Linked DNA regions of Teredinibacter purpureus. The protein of the gene in region 1 interacts with the protein of each later gene in a pairwise test. Links are inferred from orthologs where the notes say so. Each region holds a gene or a part of one and is shown on either strand. Other genes may lie near its edges.

Region 1 (6,503 bases):
AAGACCAAAAGTGGCTTCGTAACGCTTTTGGCGCGCATCGGGCAACTCGGGCAGCGTGGCGCGAATGGCTTCGATATAGTCGTCATCGATAATAACGGGTAATAAGTCAGGGCAAGGGAAGTAACGATAATCGTTGGCTTCTTCTTTCGAGCGCATGCCGCGGGCAGTATGCGTATCACCATCATAAAGACGGGTTTCTTGGGTTATGGTGCCACCGTCTTCGAGTACTTCTATCTGACGCTCGACTTCTTGGTGGATACAGCGTTCCATAAACCGGTAAGAGTTGAGGTTTTTGGTTTCTGTGCGCGTTCCTAGCGTTTTTTGCCCCTTGGGGCGTACCGAAATATTGACATCGAAACGCATGGAGCCCTGGCTCATTTCACCATCACAAATACCCAAAGAAGTGACGATTGAATGCAGTTTTCTCGCAAAAGCCACGGCCTCTTCTGAGTTACACATGTCGGGCTCCGTAACCACTTCGATAAGCGGTGTACCGGCGCGGTTTAAGTCGATACCGCTCATACCATGAAAATCTTCATGTAAAGATTTACCGGCATCTTCTTCTAAGTGTGCGTGATGAATGCGTACACGTTTTTCTCTTCCGCCCTCAAGCTGTAAATCCATGTGGCCGGGCCCCACAATAGGTTCGTCCAACTGCGTGGTTTGATAGCCTTTAGGTAAGTCGGGGTAAAAGTAGTTTTTGCGTTCGAATACGGAACGCTTACCTATTTCGGCGTTCACGGCCAGGCCAAACATAGTGGCGTAGCGAAACGCTTGCTCGTTTGGTGTTGGTAGAGTGCCGGGCATGGCCAAGTCGATTGCGCATGCTTGCGTGTTGGGCTCAGCACCGAAGGCGATGCTGGAACCAGAAAATATTTTGCTGTTGGTGGCCAGTTGTACGTGTACCTCCAACCCTATAACCGTTTCCCATTCCATATTGATTACTCCTTACGTGATGGAAGCCGGAGCAGCGGTGTGGAAGTCCGTTGCTTGCTGGTATTGATGCGCGAGGTTTAATAACTTGCCTTCGGCAAAATAATTGCCGATTAGCTGCAAGCCTACGGGCTTGTTATCGACGAGACCGCACGGAATGGACATGCCCGGAAGCCCGGCAAGATTGGTCGCAATGGTGTAGATGTCTTCTAGGTACATCGCAACGGGGTCGTCACCCTTTTCGCCGAATTCGAACGCAGGAGACGGTGAAGTTGGCCCCATAATGACATCGACCTCCTTAAACGCGTTAACAAAATCTTGTTTGATCAAGCGACGAACTTGTTGGGCTTTACCGTAATAAGCATCGTAATAGCCGGCCGACAAACAGTAGGCGCCCACTAAAATACGACGCTTAACTTCATCTCCAAAGCCTTCTCCGCGTGAGCGTGTGTAGAGGTCTTCTAAGTTTTTTGGGTTATCACAGCGATGGCCGTAACGTACACCATCGAAGCGCGATAAATTCGCGGAACATTCGGCAGGAGCAATAACGTAATACGCCGGTACCGCTAAATGTGAATGAGGTAACGAGATTGATTTGATTGTGGCGCCGGCCTTTTCATACTCTTTAATGGCCGCTTCTACGGCTGATTGTGTGCCGGGGTTTAGGCCTTCGCCGAAATATTCTTGGGGTACACCAATGGTAACGCCTTCTAGCGAGTCGTTGAGGGTTGCGGTGTAATCACTTAAGGGCTCATCGACACAGGTGGAATCTTTGCTGTCGAAGCTGGCCATTACATTGAGCATTATGGCTGCGTCTTCAGCCGTACGTGTCATGACGCCGGCTTGATCCAAACTCGAAGCAAAGGCAATCATGCCCCAGCGAGAGACACGCCCGTAGGTGGGTTTAATACCCGTAATGCCGCACAACGCCGCGGGCTGGCGAATAGAGCCGCCTGTATCGGTTGCGGTAGCGGCAGGCGCCATGCGTGCGGCCACTGCAGCGGCGGAACCACCCGACGAGCCGCCGGGTACACAGCTCGTGTTCCACGGGTTTTTCACTGGCCCAAAATAGCTGGTCTCATTGGATGAGCCCATTGCGAACTCATCCATATTGGTTTTGCCTAGCATCACGGCACCGGCGTCTAGATAGTTTTGGACGACGGTAGCATTGTAGGGCGGTACAAAATTATCGAGCATCTTCGAGCCGCAGGTTGTTTTAACGCCGTCGGTGCAGAAAATGTCTTTGTGGGCGAAAGGCACACCGCATAATGGATGGGCGTCACCTTCGGCCAGTCGAAGATCGGCGGCTTTAGCGCTAGCGATAGCCTGCGCTTCTGTCACGGTTATAAAGCTGTTATAGGCCGTATCGAGCGATTTGATACGCTCCAGATAGTGACGGGTAATGTCTTCACTCGAAAATGTTTTCGCGCGTAAACCGCGAATGATTTCGGCAATGGTCAGGTTATGCATTACGTGATCCTGATATGAGTCCTGGTAAAGGAATGTGGGGCTGCAAGTGGTGTATTGGTTATAGCGCTGTTGCGTTTATTCGATGACTTTGGGCACAAGATAAAGGCCGTTTTCAGTCGCGGGCGCAATGGCTTGAAACTGTCCTCGCTGATTCGGCTCGGTGACCTTATCGGCACGTAACCGTTGGGTGGCATCTAAAGGGTGGGCCATAGGCGTGGTGCCGTCTGTATCTGCCGCTTGTAATTGATCAACTAGCGCAAGTACTTCCGTAATGCTTTTGGCTGTTTCTTCAATAGTTTCTTCGCTTATTTTTAAGCGGGCCAAGTTGGCCAATTTTTCAATTTCTGAAGGGTTCACGCTAAGCTCCTGAAAGCGTTGGGGAGGTAATTACACTAAACGCGTAACGTTACCATATTTGCGCCTTGCCCAAAATCCCCGGCGTTGATAGAGTGCCCACAATCTAAGGATTTGTCGGTTGTTGTGTGCATTTTTAGGGCTGTTAGCCGACGACAATCCAATCGGATGAAAAAAACAGAATTTTCTAGCCAGCGTAAATTCACTCTGGCCGAAAAAACAAGGTTTTAAAAAATATGTTTAAGCGTTTACGCGGTCTTTTTTCCAACGATTTATCTATTGATTTAGGTACAGCAAACACTCTTATTTATGTTCGTGAACGCGGTATTGTGCTCGACGAGCCTTCCGTTGTTGCCATTCGTAATCAAAACGGGCAGAAATCGGTTGAGGCGGTGGGCATGGCAGCCAAGCGTATGCTTGGTCGCACACCGGGTAACATTACGGCTATTCGCCCCTTAAAAGACGGCGTAATCGCAGATTTTCAGGTAACGGAAAAAATGTTGCAGCACTTCATCAAAAAAGTGCACGAGAATAGCTGGTTTCAGCCAAGCCCTCGTGTATTGGTTTGCGTACCGTGTTTGTCTACCGAGGTGGAGAAACGGGCTATCCGTGAATCGGTGCTGGGCGCAGGTGCACGTGAAGTACGATTGATTGAAGAGCCTATGGCTGCGGCCATAGGCGCGGGTTTGAGCGTATCTGAAGCGACAGGTTCCATGGTGGTGGATATTGGTGGTGGTACGACTGAAATCGCTATTATTTCGCTTAACGGTGTCGTGTTGTCTGACTCTGTACGTGTTGGCGGTGATCGTTTCGACGAAGCGATTGTTAATTTCGTACGCCGTAAATACGGTAGTGTTATTGGCGACGCGACGGCCGAACGCATTAAGAAAGAAATTGGCTGTGCTTATGCGGGCAGTGAAGTATTGGAAATCGATGTGCGTGGCCGCAATCTTGCTGAAGGCGTACCCAAGAGTTTCACCCTCAATAGCGATGAAGTGTTGGAGGCGTTACAAGAGCCGCTTTCGGGGATCGTCCAGTCGGTTAAAAGTGCTCTGGAGCAATCGCCGCCTGAGCTAGCGTCGGATATTGCCGAAAGTGGCTTGGTGTTAACCGGTGGTGGCGCTTTGTTGCGCGATCTCGATCGATTGTTGAGTGAGGAAACCGGTTTGCCGGTTGTGGTCGCAGAAGACCCATTGACCTGTGTTGCCCGTGGTGGTGGCCGTGCAATGGAACTAATGGATCAAGACTCCGTCGATTTAGTCTATTAAGGCGCGCACCTGTAGGATGACGTAATATGAGCAAACGTTACGTTTCTCTCTAGCGCGCAATTCATATCAGCTCCGCTTTAGCGGTGCCGATATGAAATTAAACCATTAACGGCGCAACAACTATACAACGGAGCCCGCCATCAAACCGCTGTTTCGCCAAGGTCCCTCTCTCTCTGTTCGTGTCGTGGTGCTAATCATCGCGTCTCTCGGGCTCGCTTATACCTACCTTTATACCGATTGGTTTGAATCGATTGAAAACCACGCTACGGATTTTTCCGCGCCCTTGTATTGGGTGTCAGATTTGCCCGCTCGCGCGAGTGACTGGGCCGATAATCGTGTAATGTCGCGCGGGCGTCTCCAGCAGGAAAATGATGCTTTACGTACGGAGCTACTGGTTCATAAACGTAAACTTCAGCAAATGGCGTCGTTATCCGCCGAAAACACGCGACTTCGTCAACTGCTGAATTCGGCTGATATGCTTGAAGATCGGGTGATTATCGCCGAGCTTATTGGCGTTGCACCCGACCCCACCATCCACAAAGTGATTATTAATAAGGGCCGTAACGACGGCGTGTATGTCGGTCAGGCTATGGTTGATGCTTCAGGGCTAATGGGGCAGGTTGTGAGTGTGGGAATGGGCAGCAGCCATGTATTACTCATTACCGACACCACGCATGCTTTACCTGTTCAGATTAATCGCAATGGTGTTCGGTTAGTGGCCGAAGGTATCGGGAGCTTGTATCAACTAGCGATACGGCACGTGTCAAATACGGTGGATATTCAAGCCGGCGACCTATTGGTCAGCTCCGGCCTAGGGCAGCGTTTTCCTATTGGTTACCCAGTTGCCGAAGTTGTCGAAGTACGCTTTGATCCTGGTAAGCCTTTTGCGCAAGTTATTGCACGGCCTATGGCCGAAATGAATAAGAGCCGGCATGTGTTACTGGTGTTTGACCAGCCGCCTTCGGAAGTGGTGCCTTAGTGGTTGTAGAGCGCGGGCGCCCGGTTGTATTGATTGTTATTAGCCTTTTGTGTGGGCTGCTTATTGCCGTATTCCCGCTCTCCCAAGAAGCGGCTTACCTCCGTCCCGAAATCGTGTGCATGTTGGTCGTTTATTGGGTGATGCACTCACCGCAGCATATTGGGATGCTCTTCGCCTGGAGCGCCGGTCTTGTTCAAGATGTTGTCGAGGTCACGGTTTGGGGAGCGCATGCGCTGGCCCTCACTGTCCTGGCTTACATTTGTTTACTGTCTTACCAGCGAATCCGTAATTATTCAGTTTGGCATCAGTCGCTGTGGATTTTTGTATTGGTCGGTACACACCAAGTCGTTGTGAACTGGATACAAGGCCTTGCAGGTTACCGTTCTCCGGCACAATTATTGATATTGCCCACCGTTATGAGTGCGCTGTGCTGGCCTTTACTTGTTTTTGTGATTCAGCGAATTCGCCAGCGTTATCGACTTGCTTGAGTGGTAAACTTCCCGCCTTACTTTTTTTATCCGTAACCATTCACTCGGTGAATTAAAACCTACTATTAACAAAAGCGAAGGGGTTGTTGTTGAATTCTCAAGACCGTGTTGTACCACATCTTATCCTTGCCTCTCGTTCTCCTCGGCGGCGCGAACTGTTAGAGCAAATTGGCGTCCAATATCAATGCATAGTAGCCGATGTACCCGAGACGCGTGAGCCGGACGAAAACCCAACGGATTACGTTCATAGGCTTGCCGAAACAAAAGCCCTTGCAGGCTATAAAGTTCACGGCGAAATGAAACCGAGCTGCAGGGTGCCGGTTCTTGGTGCAGATACTATTGTCGTTTGTGCGGGCGCAGTACTCGAAAAACCCAATAACAAGGCCGAGGCTGTGGCCATGTTAATGGCCATAAGTGAAACATCCCATGAAGTGATGACTGCTGTATCGGTATGCTTGGGTGATACTATAGAAACGGTCATTAATACCACGCGGGTATATTGTCGTAACATCACCCTCCGTGAGGCGCAGGCTTATTGGCAAACAGGTGAACCCGCCGATAAAGCCGGTGGGTATGGCATTCAAGGTCTAGCCGCTATTTTTATAGAGCGAATAGACGGTAGCTATTCAGGTGTGATGGGGCTGCCATTGTTCGAAACGGCCGCGTTACTTAATCGGTTTAATGTGCCTATAGGGCAAGCAACGAATCAATAGATGACCGTATGAGTGAAGAAATCCTAGTCAATTTTGGCCCTACTGAAACCCGCGCAGCGCTTGTTGAAAATGGTGTTCTGCAAGAGGTGTTCGTAGAGCGCGCGCGCACAAAAGGGTTTGTTGGTAATATTTATAAGGGCAAAGTCGTGCGTGTATTGCCCGGTATGCAGGCCGCCTTCGTCGATATAGGTCAGGCTAAGGCGGGGTTTATTCACGTATCGGATATTCCCGCGTTAAATGAAAACGGCATTGAAGAGCGTGGCAACGCCGAGGCTGATATACGCGATCATTTACGTGA
Region 2 (6,555 bases), 780 kb from region 1 along the record:
GCCGCAGGAATATTTAATTGATGAGCAAGAAGGTGTTAAAGAGCCGCTAGGAATGTCGGGTGTTCGCTTGGAAGCGAAGGTTCATCTAGTGACCTGTGCCGTAAATGCGGCTCAGAATATTGAAAAATGTATTCGCCGTTGTGGCTTAGAAGTTGAAGACGTCATCCTAGAGCAGTTAGCATCAGCTTATTCCGTACTAACAGAAGATGAAAAAGAATTGGGAGTGTGCTTGGTCGATATTGGAGGCGGTACTACGGATATCGCAATCTTTACCGAAGGCGCTATTCGCCATACGGGTGTAATCCCTATAGCGGGAGACCAAGTGACGAATGATATTGCAATGGCATTGCGAACACCCACGCAATACGCAGAAGAAATTAAGATAAAGTATGCTTGTGCACTTGCAAAATTAACTGGAGCCGAAGAAACAATAAAAGTACCTAGTGTTGGCGATAGGCCTGCACGAAACTTGTCCAGGCAAGCCCTCGCTGAAGTGGTAGAACCGCGTTATGACGAACTGTTTACACTCGTGCAGTCAGAGTTGCGTCGCAGTGGGTTTGAGCATTTAGTTGCAGCAGGTATTGTTTTAACGGGTGGCACCTCAAAAATGGAAGGTGTTATTGAGTTAGCAGAAGAAATATTTCATATGCCCGTACGGTTAGGGGCACCCACTAATATTAGTGGGCTGAAAGATATTGTTGATAATCCTATTTACTCGACCGGCGTAGGTTTGCTCATTTACGGTATGCATCAAAATGGCGAGAGTGTATACGGTGCCGAGCAGGGTGAAAGTTTTATTAGTCGGTTGAAATCTTGGTTTCAACGAAACTTGTAATTTAGAAATTTGATGCAGCGAAATTGACGTTGCATTAATGGTAGTCAAAATCAAGGGGATAAAGAGGGGAACTCTTATGTTTGAATTAGTTGATAGTATTCCGCAGAACGCGGTTATCAAAGTTGTAGGTGTTGGCGGCGGCGGCGGTAACGCTGTAAAGCATATGATTACAAACGCTGTAGATGGCGTTGAATTTATATGTGCAAACACTGACGCTCAAGCTTTGAAAGATGTTGATGCAAGAACGGTTTTACAGCTTGGCCATTGCATTACCAAGGGCCTTGGCGCAGGCGCAAATCCACAGATCGGCCGCGAGGCCGCGCTTGAAGATCGTGAACGTATTATCGAGGTGCTGGAAGGCGCTGACATGGTGTTCATTACGGCCGGTATGGGCGGTGGTACTGGTACGGGTGGTGCTCCCGTTGTCGCGGAAATTGCTAAAGAACTCGGTATTCTAACGGTTGCGGTTGTAACCAAGCCGTTTCCGTTTGAAGGGCGCAAGCGCATGGCGATCGCAGATGAGGGTATTAAGCAATTACAAGATCGCGTTGACTCACTGATCACGATACCTAACGAAAAGCTTTTGGCTGTATTGGGTAAAGCTACGACACTTCTTGATGCGTTTAAAGCTGCGAATGATGTGTTGTTAGGCGCAGTGCAAGGCATAGCAGATTTGATTATTCGGCCTGGTATGATCAACGTGGATTTTGCCGATGTTCGCACGGTAATGTCTGAAATGGGTATGGCAATGATGGGAAGTGGCAGCTCGACCGGTGAAAACCGTGCGCGAGAAGCCGCAGAAGCCGCAGTGCGCAGTCCACTATTGGAAGATGTTAATTTGCAGGGTGCGCGGGGAATTCTAGTTAATATTACAGCGGGTATGGATCTTTCCTTGGGCGAATTCACAGAGGTGGGTGATACGATTGAAGAATTTGCGTCCGGCGATGCAACGGTTGTAGTGGGTACTGTAATTGACCCAGATATGTCGAACGAGTTGCGCGTAACGGTTGTTGCAACCGGGTTAGGCGCAGGTGAGCGAGTTCAACAAGCACCACCTACAAAAGTGGTAATTGATAACACGCGCACAGCTGACGGCCGTCCGAATTATAGTGAATTGGATCGTCCTACTATTATTCGAAATACACAGCAGACCAAGGTAGCGCCGGAAGTGGAACCACAGGAAAAAGATTTGGAATATCTCGATATTCCAGCATTTCTTCGTCGCCAAGCTGACTAATTTTTCGTTTTATGCGAGAGAGTATGGCTCAGCTGAATGTGATGTAATAAATGTGATGTGTGGCGGTGAGTTCCCCGCTCTTCTTCGGCGATGCCGGAGAACACATGGATGTGGCTGCCTCAACAGGCTCAAACTTGCAGCAGCCATGGGGTTCCCCCATGGCTGCGCACTATAGGACGTTATCTGACGTGCGCTCTATGTTTGAAGTAGTTTGAAGGTGTGAAGTCGATTGAAGATATAATGACGGGCCTAATTTATCTTAATTTGGCGCGTTAGCGCTCAAAATTTGACGTAATACGACGTTTGATCTAGCAAAAGTGGTAACCTCAACATCGTTCAGGAGAGAGGTTCACGCTGAACCGAATGGGCTCTCAATAGTCTGAAATAGAGTCTTTTTATATCGCTCGAGCTTGGATCGGTATTATCGAGATTACCCCTGAACAAAAGTATGAATAGTAGCGGTCAATATTGGTTAAATAATGGTCAGATAGGTTGGTTTGGCGTATGCGTTCTGTTATTATGCGCGCCGCTTTCCAGCCTACCTTTGAGACACGATTGAATGATAAAGCAACGAACACTGAAAAATGAAATCAGAGCGACCGGTGTTGGTCTACACACAGGACAAAAGGTGTATTTAACCCTGCGTCCCGCACCGATTGATGCTGGTATCGTCTTTCGACGAGTGGATTTAAGTCCCGTTGTAGAGATTGAAGCTAAGGCTGAAAATGTAGGGGACACCACACTTTCTACTACGTTAGTAAATGGTGACGTTCGCGTCTCTACCGTTGAACATTTACTTTCTGCAATGGCCGGGCTCGGTATCGACAACGCCATTATTGAAGTGAGTGCTGACGAAGTACCTATTATGGACGGCAGTGCGGGCCCATTTGTATTTCTAATTCAGTCCGCGGGTATCCAAGAGCAGGCTGCCCCTAAGAAGTTTATACGTATTAAGAAAAAGGTAGTTGTGAGAGACGGCGATAAAGAAGCCGCTTTCCTACCTTTTAATGGTTTTAAGGTTACTTTTGCAATTGAATTTGATCACCCTGTGTTCAAAGGGCGTAAATTAGATGCTACCGTAGATTTTTCAAGCACATCGTTCGTTAAAGAAGTTTCACGTGCACGTACTTTCGGTTTTATGCATGAAATAGAATATTTACGCTCCAAAGGGCTCGCCAAAGGTGGAAGTGTCGATAACGCTATTGTGGTCGATAAGTATCGAATTTTAAACGATGATGGTTTGCGCTATGAAGATGAGTTTGTAAAGCATAAGGTTCTCGATGCTATCGGCGATCTTTATCTGCTGGGCACCAGCTTAATAGGCGAATTTAAAGCGTTTAAGTCCGGTCATGGTTTGAACAATAAGTCGCTTAGAGAGTTGATCAAACAGAAAGACGCGTGGGAAGTGGTGACCTTTGAAGATGATGAAGAAGCGCCTATATCCTATGTAAAGCCTTTGATGGCGGTTTCATAGCCTGCAGGCTGTTGGTCAAATTTACGAAATTAAGAATAAAAAAGACTATAATCCGTATCCAAAATGCATATGGAGTTGATGTTTCGTGGTTAGGTGTGCCATAGTTCGGTGCAATAGTTGACCGACTGCATCTGATGGACGAGTGGGCTTGCCAGTTTGCTCGCCGTGCACAACTATTAATATAAAGTGACGGAATCACATAGTATTCTCTGTCTCTGGTAATGCAATCTTCCAGAAACGAATACGTCAATCGTAACAACAGGCACCAGCGTGCAGATTAATCGATGAAAATAATCGTAGTGAGTAAGCGCCACGGTAGCACCCGCAGTTTTACGCTGGGTGGTTGGACGCGTGCGTTACTCTCTGCCTGTATGGTAGGTATTCCGGTCGGAGCTGCCACCTTGGCTGTTACGCACTTCGCTAATAATGATGCCAATGATGTTCTAACTCCAGATGCCACTCAAGCGTGGACGGAATCTTTGGCGTTGCAACAGCAGCAAGTTGAAGAAGCGCAGTATTTTACAGAGAAAAAACTTGCCGCTATAACCTTACGTGTTGCCGAACTTCAAGCTCGATTGGTGCGTTTAGACGCACTTGGCGAACGTTTGACGTCGATGGCAAAATTGGATAATGGTGAGTTTGACTTCAGCCGAGTGCCCGCGTTGGGTGGGCCAGAGCAGAATATAGACGGCGCTAATTACGCTGCACCCGAATTTAAATTGGTGTTAGAACAGCTCGGCGAACAAATCGACGACCGCCGACAGCAGCTCGATACATTAGAAGCCTTAATGGCTAAGCGTAAATTACAGAACGATGTATTTCTGGCTGGCCGCCCTATAAAAAAAGGGTGGATGTCTTCTCGGTATGGTCGCCGTAGCGATCCGTTTAACGGTCGGATAGCATGGCATGCTGGTGTTGATTTTGCCGGTAAAGAAGGTTCAGATATCGTTGCGGTTGCCGCTGGGGTTGTAACGTGGTCTGGTGAGCGTTACGGCTATGGTGAGATGGTTGAAGTTAACCACGGTAACGGCTTTAAGACACGGTATGCTCACTGTAAAGAGAATCTAGTGAACGTTGGCGACGTGGTCAAAAAAGGCCAAATCGTTGCGTTAATGGGCTCGAGCGGCCGCTCGACCGGCCCGCATGTCCACTTTGAAGTATACAAAAATGGTCGTACGGTCGACCCTGCCACCTATATTCATAGGGCTAGTAGATAGCACTCCCCCCTTAGCCAGCAATCATATCGTCACATTGCTAGGCCTCCATATTTGTCGTACCACACCAAAACTTTTACACACTGCCGAGCTTTTTTGCTCGCTCACTGGCTGGAAATCTTATGTTAGGTAAACTCTTTAGAGCCGTATTTGGTTCAAAAAATGATCGCGAGCTAAAGAAAATGGGCAAAGTTGTCCAACAAATAAACGCGTTAGAAACTCAGATAGAAGCGCTATCTGACGATGAGTTAAAAGGGAAAACAATTGAATATCGTGAGCGTTATGAGAAGGGTGAAACGCTAGAGCAGCTTCTGCCTGAGGCTTTTGCAACCGTTCGAGAGGCAAGTCGCAGAGCGATGGCTATGCGTCACTTCGATGTGCAGATGATAGGCGGTATGACCTTACATCAGGGTCGGATTTCAGAAATGAAAACAGGTGAAGGTAAAACGCTTGTTGCGACACTCGCGACTTATTTAAATGCAATTCCTGGGAAGGGTGTTCATATTGTAACAGTGAACGATTACCTGGCTACTCGAGATTCAAATTGGATGCGCCCTGTATACGAAGCATTAGGAATGACCGTTGGTTCCATTGTTTCAATGCAGGACCCGCAAGAAAAGTACAATGCGTACCGAGCTGACATCACATACGGTACGAATAACGAGTTTGGTTTCGATTACCTTCGAGATAATATGGCGTTGAGAAAAGAGGATCGCGTACAGCGGCCTTTGTTTTTTGCTGTTATCGATGAAGTGGATTCGATTTTGATCGATGAGGCAAGAACGCCGCTTATAATTTCGGGTGCTGCTGAAGATAGCTCCCTACTCTACAAGAAAATCAATGCGCTAATTCCTCAGTTAAAACTCCAGCCTGAATCTGACGAAGAAGAACCCACTGAAATCGGCCACTTTACTATTGATGAAAAAGTTCGTTCGATCGAGTTGACCGAGACTGGGCACCAGCTCGTGGAAGAGTTACTGATTGGTGCGGGCTTGCTCAAAAATGATGAAAGCTTGTATCAAGCTTCTAATCTAGGTTTGGTACACCACATCAATTCTGGCTTGCGTGCTCATCACCTCTATCAGCGAGATGTTGAATACATTGTGCAGGAAAACCAAGTGGTGCTTATTGATGAGCATACAGGCCGAACAATGCAAGGACGACGTTTGTCCGAGGGGCTGCACCAAGCAATTGAGGCGAAAGAAGGCGTTAATATTCAGGCTGAAAGCCAGACTATGGCATCGACTACCTTTCAGAATTATTTTAGATTATACCCAAAATTGTCTGGTATGACGGGCACAGCAGATACTGAAGCGTTTGAATTCCGACAGATATATGGCTTGGATGTGGTCGTCATTCCTACCAACAGACCTGTATCTCGCCAAGACTTGAATGACCTTATCTTTCTGAATGTAGAGGATAAGTACGAAGCTATCATTGAAGATGTTAAGGCTTTTCGCGAAAAAAAGGCGCCTGTATTGGTCGGTACCGCTTCGGTAGAAACATCCGAGGAAATGTCTAAACGATTAAATGCGGCGGGAATAAAACACGAAGTTCTTAATGCTAAACAACACGATCGTGAGGCCGATATTATTGCTGAGGCGGGGCGTCCTGGTGCGGTAACTATCGCTACGAATATGGCGGGTCGTGGTACCGATATTGTTTTGGGCGGTAAGTGGGAAGTTGAAGTTTCAAAACTTCAGAACCCAACAGAAACCGAAGTGGAGGCGATTAAAGCGGATTGGAAGGTTCGACACCAAATAGTGCTAGACGCTGGCGGGTTGCATATTATCGG
Region 3 (3,728 bases), 780 kb from region 1 along the record:
TTTAATGGGTAAGCCGTATACGGGCAGCCGTCATACCGCTTCAGCAATAGCAATGGACAAATTAAAAACCAAGCAAATTTGGTTGTCTGAAGGTTTGTCAACACCACGCTATCACGTGGTAAAAAATGATTCTGATATGCAAGCGATAATCACGAGCCTCGGTGGCACTGTGTTTGTAAAGCCCGTACGCGAAGGGTCTAGTATTGGTATGTGTACCGCTGATTCCGCCAGCGCCCTAGTTAAGGCTTTTGAGTACGCCAATGGATTCGATCACTTAGTTTTGGCCGAGCAAAAAATTACAGGTGCAGAGTTTTCGGTTGCAATTTTAAATGGGCAAGCACTCGAGCCGGTTGAGTTGGAAACTGATAATGATTTTTATGATTACGACGCAAAATACCAGTCGAACAATACGCGTTATAAATGCCCGTCTAGCTTAAGTGTAGAGCAACTCGCCGAGATAAAAGCGTTGGCGGTTCGGGCCTTTGACTCGATTGGTTGTGAGGGGTGGGGTCGTGTGGATGTAATGCAAGATGAGTGTGGAGCGTTTTATCTCTTAGAGGTGAACACTGTTCCCGGCATGACCGATCATAGTTTGGTGCCAATGGCAGCCAAGGCCGAAGGAATAGATTTTAGCCGTTTGGTAACGGAAATATTGACGCTAACGCTGGATTAGCGACGAGACAATAATGGTAACGGTATTTTGGGCGGTGTATGTCTTTAGATCGAAAGCGAGGAGTAAAGCGTGAGCGTACGCTTAAGCCACGTCGCGCAGCAAGCGATTCGGTCAAAGGTGCTGTAAAAAAGTCAAAGGGTGATAGCAGTAGTGGCGCTATTTATCCGCGTAGCATGCGTTTTTTGAGGTTTTGTTTTTTTATAGGGTTCAGTGGTTTTGTATTCTATTTTGTGAATTGGAAAGAGCTGTATAGCAAGTTTCAATCCTTGGTTAACAAGCCCGTTGCGAATATTGTCGTCAAGGGAGAATTTACGTACTTATCCCAGAAGAATATTCAAAAGATGGTAATGGACCAAATTAGCAGTAACTTCGTTGATGTTAATTTGGTTGATTTACAGTTGCGATTACAGATAGAGCCTTGGGTTAAATCGGCGAGTGTTCAGCGCAGTTGGCCAGATGGTTTGTTGATTGAAGTGAATGAAGAAAAACCGATAGCCCGTTGGGCTGATGATGCGTTTATTAGCAACGAGGGTGCAGTAATAGTTATTGACGAGAATGTTTCGTTGAGCCATTTGCCTCGTTTAGCTGGGCCTTTAAACGAGAGTTTGGCCATTACGCGCACTTATTTGGAAATGACTGAACTGTTTGCAAGTCGAAAATTGGTGCTTACGGGCGTGAATGTAGATGAAACAATGGCGTGGTCTATTAGTTTGAAAAACGGAATTGAAATAGTATTTGGCCAATATGATGTGTTGACCAAGTTACGCAATTTCTTATTGGTATACGATACAAATTTGCAGCCCGACATAGGTCGCGTAAAACGGGTCGATATGCGTTACGAAAGCGGCATGGCAGTGGCCTGGCGACTAGACTAAAAAAGTCCCGATAGGCATATTCGAGCAGCAGACGGTGAACAAATTAAAATAAACGGCGGGTAATTAAATGGCACATTCGAGCGGGGGACGCATGATTGTTGGCCTGGATATAGGGACATCCAAGGTAGTTGCGATTGTAGGGGAAATATCAGCCGAAACAGAACTATCGGTTGTAGGAATTGGTTCGCATAAATCTGTCGGTATGAAAAAAGGCGTGGTCGTCAATATTGAATCGACGGTGCAATCTATTCAGCGCGCGATTGAAGAAGCTGAGTTAATGGCTGGGTGTGAAATTCACTCTGTCTACGTTGGTATTGCGGGTAGCCATATTCGTAGCCTTAACTCTCACGGCATTGTTGCGATCAAAGATCGGGAAGTGTTCGCACAAGATCTTGATCGAGTCATCGACGCAGCCCAAGCGGTTGCTATACCTGCGGACCAGAAAATTTTACATATATTGCCGCAGGAATATTTAATTGATGAGCAAGAAGGTGTTAAAGAGCCGCTAGGAATGTCGGGTGTTCGCTTGGAAGCGAAGGTTCATCTAGTGACCTGTGCCGTAAATGCGGCTCAGAATATTGAAAAATGTATTCGCCGTTGTGGCTTAGAAGTTGAAGACGTCATCCTAGAGCAGTTAGCATCAGCTTATTCCGTACTAACAGAAGATGAAAAAGAATTGGGAGTGTGCTTGGTCGATATTGGAGGCGGTACTACGGATATCGCAATCTTTACCGAAGGCGCTATTCGCCATACGGGTGTAATCCCTATAGCGGGAGACCAAGTGACGAATGATATTGCAATGGCATTGCGAACACCCACGCAATACGCAGAAGAAATTAAGATAAAGTATGCTTGTGCACTTGCAAAATTAACTGGAGCCGAAGAAACAATAAAAGTACCTAGTGTTGGCGATAGGCCTGCACGAAACTTGTCCAGGCAAGCCCTCGCTGAAGTGGTAGAACCGCGTTATGACGAACTGTTTACACTCGTGCAGTCAGAGTTGCGTCGCAGTGGGTTTGAGCATTTAGTTGCAGCAGGTATTGTTTTAACGGGTGGCACCTCAAAAATGGAAGGTGTTATTGAGTTAGCAGAAGAAATATTTCATATGCCCGTACGGTTAGGGGCACCCACTAATATTAGTGGGCTGAAAGATATTGTTGATAATCCTATTTACTCGACCGGCGTAGGTTTGCTCATTTACGGTATGCATCAAAATGGCGAGAGTGTATACGGTGCCGAGCAGGGTGAAAGTTTTATTAGTCGGTTGAAATCTTGGTTTCAACGAAACTTGTAATTTAGAAATTTGATGCAGCGAAATTGACGTTGCATTAATGGTAGTCAAAATCAAGGGGATAAAGAGGGGAACTCTTATGTTTGAATTAGTTGATAGTATTCCGCAGAACGCGGTTATCAAAGTTGTAGGTGTTGGCGGCGGCGGCGGTAACGCTGTAAAGCATATGATTACAAACGCTGTAGATGGCGTTGAATTTATATGTGCAAACACTGACGCTCAAGCTTTGAAAGATGTTGATGCAAGAACGGTTTTACAGCTTGGCCATTGCATTACCAAGGGCCTTGGCGCAGGCGCAAATCCACAGATCGGCCGCGAGGCCGCGCTTGAAGATCGTGAACGTATTATCGAGGTGCTGGAAGGCGCTGACATGGTGTTCATTACGGCCGGTATGGGCGGTGGTACTGGTACGGGTGGTGCTCCCGTTGTCGCGGAAATTGCTAAAGAACTCGGTATTCTAACGGTTGCGGTTGTAACCAAGCCGTTTCCGTTTGAAGGGCGCAAGCGCATGGCGATCGCAGATGAGGGTATTAAGCAATTACAAGATCGCGTTGACTCACTGATCACGATACCTAACGAAAAGCTTTTGGCTGTATTGGGTAAAGCTACGACACTTCTTGATGCGTTTAAAGCTGCGAATGATGTGTTGTTAGGCGCAGTGCAAGGCATAGCAGATTTGATTATTCGGCCTGGTATGATCAACGTGGATTTTGCCGATGTTCGCACGGTAATGTCTGAAATGGGTATGGCAATGATGGGAAGTGGCAGCTCGACCGGTGAAAACCGTGCGCGAGAAGCCGCAGAAGCCGCAGTGCGCAGTCCACTATTGGAAGATGTTAATTTGCAGGGTGCGCGGGGAATTCTAGTTAATATTACAGCGGGTATGGAT

Evidence for each region.
Region 2: the proteins of H5647_RS06495 (region 1) and ftsZ interact in binary tests that used the Escherichia coli proteins (3 or more experiments, as listed by UniProt). The link is inferred for Teredinibacter purpureus from one-to-one orthologs.
Region 3: the proteins of H5647_RS06495 (region 1) and ftsA interact in binary tests that used the Escherichia coli proteins (3 or more experiments, as listed by UniProt). The link is inferred for Teredinibacter purpureus from one-to-one orthologs.

The regions. Positions count from the first base shown.
Region 1 is NZ_CP060092.1:1,464,607-1,471,109, forward strand. The notes cover bases 2,071-5,009. They hold H5647_RS06495 (rod shape-determining protein), read left to right. Parts: upstream 2,071-2,993; coding sequence 2,994-4,025; downstream 4,026-5,009. Other genes in these bases: gatA (Asp-tRNA(Asn)/Glu-tRNA(Gln) amidotransferase subunit GatA), read right to left, coding at 2,071-2,403; gatC (Asp-tRNA(Asn)/Glu-tRNA(Gln) amidotransferase subunit GatC), read right to left, coding at 2,479-2,760; mreC (rod shape-determining protein MreC), read left to right, coding at 4,174-5,004; mreD (rod shape-determining protein MreD), read left to right, coding at 5,004-5,009. Also shown: Asp-tRNA(Asn)/Glu-tRNA(Gln) amidotransferase subunit GatB, read right to left, coding at 1-936; more of gatA, read right to left, coding at 949-2,070; more of mreD, read left to right, coding at 5,010-5,492; H5647_RS06510 (Maf family protein), read left to right, coding at 5,582-6,205; rng (ribonuclease G), read left to right, coding at 6,214-6,503. UniProt on the Escherichia coli protein: Forms membrane-associated dynamic filaments that are essential for cell shape determination. Acts by regulating cell wall synthesis and cell elongation, and thus cell shape.
Region 2 is NZ_CP060092.1:2,246,939-2,253,493, forward strand. Bases 1-2,991 are described here. They hold ftsZ (cell division protein FtsZ), read left to right. Parts: upstream 1-911; coding sequence 912-2,072; downstream 2,073-2,991. Other genes in these bases: ftsA (cell division protein FtsA), read left to right, coding at 1-835; lpxC (UDP-3-O-acyl-N-acetylglucosamine deacetylase), read left to right, coding at 2,632-2,991. Also shown: more of lpxC, read left to right, coding at 2,992-3,546; H5647_RS09740 (M23 family metallopeptidase), read left to right, coding at 3,831-4,763; preprotein translocase subunit SecA, read left to right, coding at 4,883-6,555. UniProt on the Escherichia coli protein: Essential cell division protein that forms a contractile ring structure (Z ring) at the future cell division site. The regulation of the ring assembly controls the timing and the location of cell division.
Region 3 is NZ_CP060092.1:2,244,932-2,248,659, forward strand. The notes cover bases 939-3,728. They hold ftsA (cell division protein FtsA), read left to right. Parts: upstream 939-1,615; coding sequence 1,616-2,842; downstream 2,843-3,728. Other genes in these bases: H5647_RS09720 (cell division protein FtsQ/DivIB), read left to right, coding at 939-1,548; ftsZ (cell division protein FtsZ), read left to right, coding at 2,919-3,728. Outside these bases: H5647_RS09715 (D-alanine--D-alanine ligase), read left to right, coding at 1-673; more of H5647_RS09720, read left to right, coding at 712-938. UniProt on the Escherichia coli protein: Essential cell division protein that assists in the assembly of the Z ring. May serve as the principal membrane anchor for the Z ring.